Linked DNA regions of Chloroflexus aurantiacus J-10-fl. The protein of the gene in region 2 interacts with the protein of the main gene of each other region in a pairwise test. Links are inferred from orthologs where the notes say so. Each region holds a gene or a part of one and is shown on either strand. Other genes may lie near its edges.

Region 1 (3,075 bases), 100 kb from region 2 along the record:
ATAATCATCGTCATCGTCGGCTGATCGGATTGATTGTCGCGCATCTCGGCCTCGACCTGGATCGAACGCCGGGGGACGGCCGGATCTTCCGTGATCACCACCCGCGGATGATCGAGCATCGTGAAATTGCGTTCGGCGGCCAGCTCACTCAGGTAGGTTGCCAGTTCCTGCTCGATCTGCTGGCGTACCGGTTGAAAGATCGCGAAGTCTTGCGGATTCAAAAAGGCCCGGTAGCTGCTCGGCACAATCACGCGCTTGACACTAATTGTCTGGTTGCTCTCCATCGCCTTCTCTAACCGACGCGCAATCTCGACCGGTTGAATCGTACTACGAAAGATACGCGCTACCGATCCTTCGACCATCTGCTCCATAAACTGTTCAAATCGGCGTAGGGCAGACATGGCATTTCCCCCATGGCAATTGGATCAACGGCCGCTGCCGGCAAACATCTACACATACTATACCGTCATTATCGGCGAAGCGTAGATGGGTGGCAAGTTGAATGGCAGAGACACATGGTTCCGACACCAGCTTGAAACCGCTATAGCCAGGCAGGGGTACAGGCCTGCCTGTCATTACAAGAGCGATCTACAGCTCGTGACTATCTGGTCTCACGGACAACCGAACCGCTCCGCGACCTTTGCAAGACAAAACGTAACAACGTGCTTCAGGTATGTTGTGCCGGTGTTCGCACCGGCTCACCGAGGTACCGGGGTTCAAGCGTAGCCAGATCATCGTAATCACGCGCAAGATGGCGCTGCCAGGCCAGTTCGGCAAGATACGCCGGGCGCCGCAAGCGGGCTGCCGGTGCCGGCAACACAGCCCGCTCACCCAAACCGCGTTGCAGGGCAGCTATCGTCGCTGCATCGAGATCACCACAAAAGAGCGCACGCCCACTCACGTCGGCACAGAGTTCAGCGAGCGTGAGATTACGATCAGGCGCCAGGCGCTCAAGGCGATCCTGCGCCACAAAAGGAGCCGTCGCATAACGATCACGCCCCAGCCGTATCAGTGGATAGACCGGCAATGGGGTCGGCGCGTACTGGTACGCCAACGCCTCAAGGGTTGCAATCCCAATCAATGGCAGATCGCCGGCCAGTGCCATCCCCTTCGCCAGACTCAACCCTACCCGCAGACCACTCCAGCTCCCCGGTCCCAATCCGACCGCCAGCACGGTCACGTCGGCTGGTGTTGCACCGATGTAGCGCAGGAGCGCATCGATTTGTGGCAAGAGTTGCGCAGTATGGTTACGTCCCGACTCCCAGACGCTTTCGGCTAATGGGCCGTGCGCATCATAGAGAGCAAGACCGGTCAGTGCGGTAGCGGTGTCGATAGCGAGCAACATTAGCCGAACGTCTCCTCCTTAAACCTAAGCAGTAGTTCACGGTAACGCATCCCACGGGGCGTCAGCCGTATCTGCCGCTTGGTCTCGCTCACATGGCTGAGCACAATGTGTAAATGTTCTGCCGGCATTGCCGTCGCTGCCCGTTCAGGCCATTCGATCAGGCAAATGCCTTCGCTCAACCAGAGTTCATCAAGACCAATCGTAATCAATTCGGTCACATCACGCACCCGGTAGAGATCGACGTGATAGATCGGTAGCCGTCCATGGGCAGCATCGGCCCGATATTCATTGATCAAGACAAAGGTTGGGCTGGTCACCAGGCCGTCGTAGCCGAGGCCACGAGCTATACCTTTAATGAGATGGGTTTTGCCGGCACCGAGTTGACCTGAAAGCAACACCAAATCACCGGCGCGCAGCAGGTGACCAAGGCGCGCGCCGATACGTTCAGTCTGGGTCGGACTATGACTGATAAAATCGAGATCATGCGGCGTTTGGGCCGCCGACAACAGTTGATCGGTCATAGCCCTATTGTACCATAGCCGGGCATGGAAAAATTGCGGGTATGCTGTTCCCTGTCCCTGCATTCTCGCTCGCCCTTAAAGAGAGCGAGATGCGTACCGGGTATTACTTGAGATCAACGACCGGACTCAGGCCAGCCGGTGCAAAGCCACTTGCCGGTGGGATGTCTGTTGCGAGCGTAATCGTTGCTTGACGCAACTCCTGCGCAGTCCGTCGGGCTTCGTTACTAAACCCACCATCCACTGCAATCAACAAGCCGCGATCCAAACGGCGCAAAAACAGCATTTCGGCAAAGTCCTGCACATCGGCGGCAGTAATCAGAGCACGACGTTGGATGAGAACAGCGAACGGTTGCCCCGACGGCTCAGCAAGCACCAGTAAACAACGAGTGGCACGTAACTGCTCTGCGGCAATGACGTGGTAACCAAGCCGACGGGCGTGGGCGGCAGCATCACGAACTGTTACCTTCATACTCCAATCCTCCTCCATTGAGGACCTGGCCTCGCGTGCGAGCGACGGGGCAATACACTGATGGGGGAGATATTCTTCGTATAGTATACCATAAATTTTGTTTTACGTAGAACCGATTGCATTACCCGCCCCGATTCGCCGGCATTTGACAACAGGTGCTCTTTGGCACATAATCTCTTTTGAAACAATGTTTCATTAAGGAGGATCAAACGATGCGTTTCATACAACAGATAACCGTTTTGCTCGCAGGTATGCTGCTGATGGCAGCATGTGGGCAAGCACCGGCGAGTCAGCCCACCGCAGTACCGGCGACGGACAACACCTCAGCGCAACCAATGCTGGTTATGGCCAGTACCAGTATCGTGGCCGATGTTGTGCGTCAGGTCGGTGGTGATCGGGTTCAGGTCGAGACGATTGTGCCGATTGGGGCCGACACCCACGGCTTTGAGCCGACACCTCAAGACCTGGCACGAGTGAGTGAAGCCAGGGTCATCTTCACGGTTGGTGCCGGCTATGAAGAGTTTATTGATCGTCTGATCGCGAGTTCAGGGACGCAAGCTGAAGTCGTCGATCTGTCGGCGAACCTTGCCCTGCGTGCATTGACGGAAGCGGAAGCTACCGGTCATGCCCACGAGGAAGAGCACACCGACGAACACGGAACAGAGGCAGCCGGTGCTGCCGGTGATACCCACGCCGACGATCACAGCAACACGCAGGCTGACGCCCACGGTGATGAGCAT
Region 2 (2,998 bases):
TGTCAATAAATCGCCGGACGCTGAGGCAAAATTCAAGGAGATCAACGAAGCCTACGAAGTGCTCTCCGACGAACAGAAGCGGGCAATGTATGATCGCTTCGGTCACAATCCACCCGGTTTTGGTGGTGTCGGCGCCGATCCGTTTGGCGGAGTTGATCCCTTTAGCTCGATCTTCGATGCCTTCTTCGGGGGTGCCGGCGTGGGGCGCAGCACACGCGGGCCATTGCGTGGTGCCGATCTGCGCTACACGCTGCGGCTCACCTTTGAAGAGGCTGTCTTCGGTACCGAAAAGGAGATCGAGTTTCGCCGGCTCGAAACCTGCCCGGCGTGTCAAGGCTCTGGTGCTGAACCGGGCACAGAACCAACCCGCTGTCCCCGCTGTGGCGGTACCGGTGAGATTCGCCAGCGTGCCCCCATCTTCAATATGGTCACCGTCACAACCTGTGACACCTGTGGCGGTACCGGTTATGTCATTCCCATTCCCTGCCGTGAGTGCCGCGGTGAAGGCCGGGTGCGCCAGACCCGCAAGATTACGGTGCGGGTACCGGCTGGCGTCGATGGCTCACAACAAATTCGGATCAGCGGTGAGGGTGAGGCCGGCCCCCGCGGTGGGCCACCCGGTAACCTGTATGTCGCCCTTGATATTCAGCCTCACCCCATCTTTGAACGTGACGGCAACGACATTATCCTCAATCTGACCGTGAATGTCGCCCAGGCGGCACTCGGTGGGGAGGTTAGTGTGCCGACCCTCGAAGGCAGCGAGCGGTTACGCCTTCCACCTGGAACGCAACACGGGCAGACCTTTCGCCTGCGCGGCAAAGGTGTACCCTACCTCCGCCAGCAAGGGCGCGGCGATCAGATTGTGGTGATCCGGGTAGACATCCCAACCAAATTGACCGAGCAACAACGGCGTCTGTTCCAGGAATTAGCCCAAACCTTCACCTCCCCCGGTGATGATCATCACGATGAAGGATTTTTCGGGCGCATCAAAGATGCCTTTGGTCTGTAGACCCTTGCCGGTGTGGTAAACACCGGCACATAGCTTGAGAGAGTTGATTATGGCAACCGAGTTGCTATACGGGCGCAACGCGGTACGCGAGTCTCTTCGCGCCCGCCGTCGCGTATTCCACCGTTTGTATGTCTCGCAAAGTGTGCAGGAAAGCGGTATTATCGCTGAAATTATCAATCTGGCCCAGCAGGCCGGGGTGCCGGTTGAACGCATCGAACGCCAGACCCTCGACCGCCGTCTGCGTGATGCCAATCATCAAGGAGTCATGCTAGAGGCTGAGCCGTACCCTTACGTTGAACTCGACACCTGTCTCAATGCCGCTGCCGAACGCCGCGAGGCAGCGTTACTCTTGTTGCTCGACCATCTGCAAGACCCGCAGAATATCGGTACCCTGCTCCGCACCGCCGAAGCGGTAGGATGCCACGGCGTGGTCATCCCCGGTCGGCGTGCCGCCGAGATCACACCGGCAGTCGTTAACGCCAGCAGTGGCGCCGTAGAGCACCTGCGCGTCGCTATGGTGACAAACCTCAATCAGACCATCGAAGAGTTGCAGCACGCCGGCATTTGGGTGGTCGGTCTCGAACAAGATGAACAGGCCCAGGATATTGATGCCGTTGACCTCGATCTCCCGCTGGCCCTGGTCATCGGCGCGGAAGGCACCGGTATCGCCCGCCTGGTACGGGAACGGTGCGACTTTTTAGTCCGCTTGCCGATTGTCGGCCAGGTTGGATCACTCAATGCGGCTATTGCCGGCAGCATCGCCATCTATCACGCCTGGCGACAGCGCCATCGCCCGGTTACCGATTAGATTAGATGGTGATCACTACAGCGTAGTACCGACTTCAGCCTGTGCCACGTATGCGGCAAAACCAGCGCACGGATGGCAAGAGAGGAATCTACTCGTCCATGCGTTAGCCGGTACAGAATAAGCCGCTTATGTCGAGCAACAATAGCGCCTGACCGTCCGATGTACCGATGACCAGAACACAACGAAAATCGCATGGGCACTATACGTGGTCAGACTCCAGTGCGGATACGTGTGGTATGCACTGATCTGCACTGGAGCCTGCCCGGTGGCAGAAGCCAGGCTTTCGCACTCGACACAACGCAACCCGTGCATCGCAGAGTCAATCCATCGGCTCTCTGCATTCTGGCTTGAAGCCCTCTCATGTCTGCGCTAGAATATGCAACGAAAGGTAAAGGAGGATATATGCGTTGGCTCTTAATAGCTGCCCTCGGCGCAGCAGTGGGATATATCGTACTTTTGCAGCGTAAACTGGCCGCCGCTGAGCGACGTGGAGACATGTATCGCGATATTGCACAGCGGCTGGAACTTCAGCTTGCCGGCTTAAAAGCATCTTGATCCTGTGTGCGCATGTACGCCACGATACCGCCACAAACTGGCACTTCGGCCAGTGATATTACGATTCGTCCGGCACGCCTGAGCGATATTGATGCAATTGTTGCCTTGCATCGAGAAGCATTTGCCGACACCTTTGGCGCAGCATTCGGCCCCCAGGGGAGCGAACGCGGTGCGCGTGCTCTGGCTGCCGGTTGGCGCCGGCAAGGGCCAGCCGCCCTGCGTGGGATGTTCGTGGCTGAGTATGCCGGTCAGATTATTGGCACGATCAGCCTGCGCACCCGCGACATGGTCGCCGGTAGCGGTGGCTTCGCCGAGTCGGCATTCTTCGAGATACTGGGATGGTGGGGAGCACTCCGCTCAATCTTCGCCCTGTCACTGCTCGACCACCAGATCGGCTATGGCGAAGGGTTTATCGCTGATGTCGCCGTAACACCCGCCTGGCGACGGCGCGGCGTGGCCCGCACATTGCTGCAATACGCCGAAGACGAGGCACGCGCACGCTCACTGACCTACCTCGGTCTGTACGTCCGCGAAACGAATCAAGCCGCTCGCACATTGTACGAGCGGCTTGGCTTTCAGGCAATGCATGTTCGCCATTCACTTTTCGGACGACTATTCTTCGGGCA
Region 3 (3,012 bases), 2.2 Mb from region 2 along the record:
ACCAGATCAGACGGCCCAGAACCACGCAAAGCTGCAATGGCTTCGCGCACTTCCAGCGCATTACCGACCGCAAAACCGAGCGGCTGTTGCATACTGCTCAGCACCGCAGCAACTCTACGCCCTGCATGCCGACCGATTGCCACCATCGTTTGGGCCAGGCGACGGGCATCGGCGAGTGTCTGCATGAAGGCGCCACGTCCATATTTTACATCGAGCACGATACAATCAGCACCCGATGCCAGCTTCTTACTCATCACACTGGCCGCGATCAATGGAATTGACTCGACGGTGGCAGTGACATCGCGGAGGGCGTAGAGTTTTTTGTCAGCCGGTGCCAGATCGCCGCTTTGGGCAGCCACCACCAGCCCCAGTTCACGCACCGCGCGCCGAAACTCATCGGCACTGAGATTGGTGCGAAAGCCGCGAATGCTCTCCAGCTTATCAATCGTGCCGCCGCTAAAACCCAGTCCCCTGCCACTCATTTTTGCCACCGGCAGGCCAACGGCGGCGACCAGGGGGGCCAGTACCAGGGTCGTTTTGTCACCGACACCACCGGTTGAATGCTTGTCAACCGTCAGTGGCGCAATATCGTGGAGATCGAGCATATCGCCCTGCGAGCCATGGCGATGGTCAGATCAGCCGTTTCGCGATCATCCATCCCGCGCAACACGATGGCCATCGCCAGGGCAGCCATCTGATAATCGGGAATCGCACCGGCTGCATAGTTCGCGACAACCCATTCAATCTCTTCGGTGGTCAATGCACGGCCATCTCGTTTCGCGGCAATAATTTCTACCATACGCATGGCAGGCATTCCTTTCTACGTCCTGGCCCGGCAGCTTAGCCGGTGCGCAACTCTTGCATGACTGATGGCAACAGCGGCAACAAATCACCGGCAACGACGCCGGCATCTCCAAAGGCCATACGCGCTCTGGCCCCGGCGGCACCGTGCAGGTAGACACCCAGCGCCGCGGCAGCGAATGGCAGACACCCCTGGGCAATCAAGCCGGCAATCACACCGGCCAAGACATCACCCGAACCGGCTGTCGCCAGAGCCGGATTCGCCCCGTCATACATCAGCGTGCGGCCATCTGGGGCAGCAATGACTGTGGTTGCACCCTTCAGAACGACCGTCTGTCGCCAACGTTGCGCGGCTTCAGCCGCCGTCGCAACCCGATCAGCAGGTAATTCACTTACGCCAAGCAGACGGCGCATTTCGCCGGGGTGCGGGGTAAGCACACAGTGTTCGGGTGGTAGTCGCTCGAACCAGTCTGCGGCGGTGGCAAGAATATTCAGGCCATCGGCATCGATAACTGTGGGTGGTAAAGCCACCGTTTGCTGGGGCTGATTGGTGAGTGGTTCACCGACGGCAACAAAGCCAACGCGCGCCCGGCTCCGTGTGTGATCGAGACCAAAGAGGCGCAGTACCAGTTTGCGGGTTGCCTCGGCCTGACCCAATCCCGGCCCAAGCAACAACGCCTGATAGCCCGGCAGATGTTCGGCCAGATCATCGACGGCGGCAGGGCCGATTGCGCCCCAGTCACCTTCGGCAACCGGTAACAATGTCACCTCTGGTGGTAGCGTAGCCAGCGACAAGACTGTGCGGCCAGTAGCAAGGGTGACCAGACCGGCACCGGAGCGTTGGGCACCGGCGCACGCCAGTACGGCTGCACCAGGGTAATTGATCGAACCGGCAACCACCAGTACTTTACCGAAAACACCTTTATGAGCATCAGCCGGACGGGGCGGCAACAATGTACGTGCCTGGCTGGCAGTTAACAATTCGCTCATCGTTAATACTCCATCTAATGATGACAGGCCGATGGGGGCGACCACAATCTCTCCTGCATAGCCACGACCGGGCCAGAGCAGTAATCCACGCTTGATCAAACCGGTCGCAACGGTCAGATCGGCGCGAATGGCCACTGTAGGCACCTGACCGTCGTCAGCACCAACGCCACTGGGCAGATCGATAGCTACCACGCGCAGATCAGACCGCTGGGTACGTTCGGCATTCACGGCCTGAATGATAGTTGCCAGGTCAGCAGTCGGTGGTCGGGCACCGGTTCCCAACAACCCATCAAGCACCAGAACAGCCTTACGGAGCGCCTGCGCGAGGAGCGAACCATCACCATCGGTTGCGGCGGATAGCTCAGGGATCGCTCGCTCACGGCAGGCTTGCAGGTTGGCATCAACCCCACTGCGGCGCCACACGTAGAGCGTGACCAGCGCACCGGCATCGGCCAGATGACGCGCAGCGACCAACGCATCACCGCCATTGTTACCAGGGCCAACCAACACCAACACCTGTCGATTGGCTAACGGTGCAGCGTAGCGCAGAACTGCGTCGGCCACACCGGCACCGGCCTGCTCCATTAAAGCCGCCCAGGTCGTACCACGCACAACCGCAGCCTCTTCCGCAGACCGCATCTGACCGGCAGTTACCACAAATGGCAATTTCTCCTTAGACATCAGCTACCCCGCCCATGCCACAACACTGGCCAGCGCCAGCTCATCGGTATGCGACAAACTCACCGCCAAAGCGCAAATTCCCAACGCTGCGGCTTGCTCAGCGGCAAACCCCGATAAACGCAAGACAGGACGACCATCGTTGTCACGTACCACTTCGATCTCGTGAAAGCCGGCGCGCGGGCGATCAGCGACTGCCAGTGCCCCAAGACCGCGTAGCCCGATCCCCAGGGCTTTGGCACACGCCTCTTTCGCTGCCCAGCGTGCCGCCAGTGCTTCGTAGCGAACATCCCCTGAACCGGCGAGGCAATCAGCCTGCTCGGTCGCGGTATACACCCGCTGCACAAACCGCTGACCATAGCGCACAACTGCGTGCCGGATACGCGCCACCTCTACCAGATCGACCCCGTGATACAGCATAAGGCAACCTATTGCGTTCCAACCAATGACACCTCGGCCACTCGTGCGTCATAATCATGGCCATTGGCATAAATCTCAACACTGCGCAGATAACGATAATCGGGCAACCAGTTCTCATCGCGC

The links.
Region 1: the proteins of rlmB (region 2) and tsaE interact in binary tests that used the Escherichia coli proteins (3 or more experiments, as listed by UniProt). The link is inferred for Chloroflexus aurantiacus J-10-fl from one-to-one orthologs.
Region 3: the proteins of rlmB (region 2) and CAUR_RS02410 interact in binary tests that used the Escherichia coli proteins (3 or more experiments, as listed by UniProt). The link is inferred for Chloroflexus aurantiacus J-10-fl from one-to-one orthologs.

Annotation. Positions count from the first base shown.
Region 1 is NC_010175.1:2,726,609-2,729,683, forward strand. Bases 106-3,024 are described here. They hold tsaE (tRNA (adenosine(37)-N6)-threonylcarbamoyltransferase complex ATPase subunit type 1 TsaE), read right to left. Parts: upstream 1,867-3,024; coding sequence 1,345-1,866; downstream 106-1,344. Other genes in these bases: CAUR_RS10385 (FhaA domain-containing protein), read right to left, coding at 106-401; tsaB (tRNA (adenosine(37)-N6)-threonylcarbamoyltransferase complex dimerization subunit type 1 TsaB), read right to left, coding at 668-1,345; CAUR_RS10400 (hypothetical protein), read right to left, coding at 1,970-2,335; CAUR_RS10405 (metal ABC transporter substrate-binding protein), read left to right, coding at 2,548-3,024. Also shown: more of CAUR_RS10385, read right to left, coding at 1-105; more of CAUR_RS10405, read left to right, coding at 3,025-3,075. UniProt on the Escherichia coli protein: Required for the formation of a threonylcarbamoyl group on adenosine at position 37 (t(6)A37) in tRNAs that read codons beginning with adenine.
Region 2 is NC_010175.1:2,828,937-2,831,934, reverse strand. What follows is about bases 96-2,937. They hold rlmB (23S rRNA (guanosine(2251)-2'-O)-methyltransferase RlmB), read left to right. Parts: upstream 96-1,058; coding sequence 1,059-1,817; downstream 1,818-2,937. Other genes in these bases: CAUR_RS10825 (GNAT family N-acetyltransferase), read left to right, coding at 2,385-2,937; CAUR_RS20935 (hypothetical protein), read left to right, coding at 2,220-2,372; dnaJ (molecular chaperone DnaJ), read left to right, coding at 96-1,009. In the rest of the region: more of dnaJ, read left to right, coding at 1-95; more of CAUR_RS10825, read left to right, coding at 2,938-2,998. UniProt on the Escherichia coli protein: Specifically methylates the ribose of guanosine 2251 in 23S rRNA.
Region 3 is NC_010175.1:605,812-608,823, forward strand. Bases 157-3,012 are described here. They hold CAUR_RS02410 (bifunctional ADP-dependent NAD(P)H-hydrate dehydratase/NAD(P)H-hydrate epimerase), read right to left. Parts: upstream 2,473-3,012; coding sequence 841-2,472; downstream 157-840. Other genes in these bases: CAUR_RS02405 (thymidine phosphorylase), read right to left, coding at 157-605; CAUR_RS22010 (hypothetical protein), read right to left, coding at 575-805; acpS (holo-ACP synthase), read right to left, coding at 2,476-2,889; CAUR_RS02420 (hypothetical protein), read right to left, coding at 2,898-3,012. Also shown: more of CAUR_RS02405, read right to left, coding at 1-156. UniProt on the Escherichia coli protein: Bifunctional enzyme that catalyzes the epimerization of the S- and R-forms of NAD(P)HX and the dehydration of the S-form of NAD(P)HX at the expense of ADP, which is converted to AMP.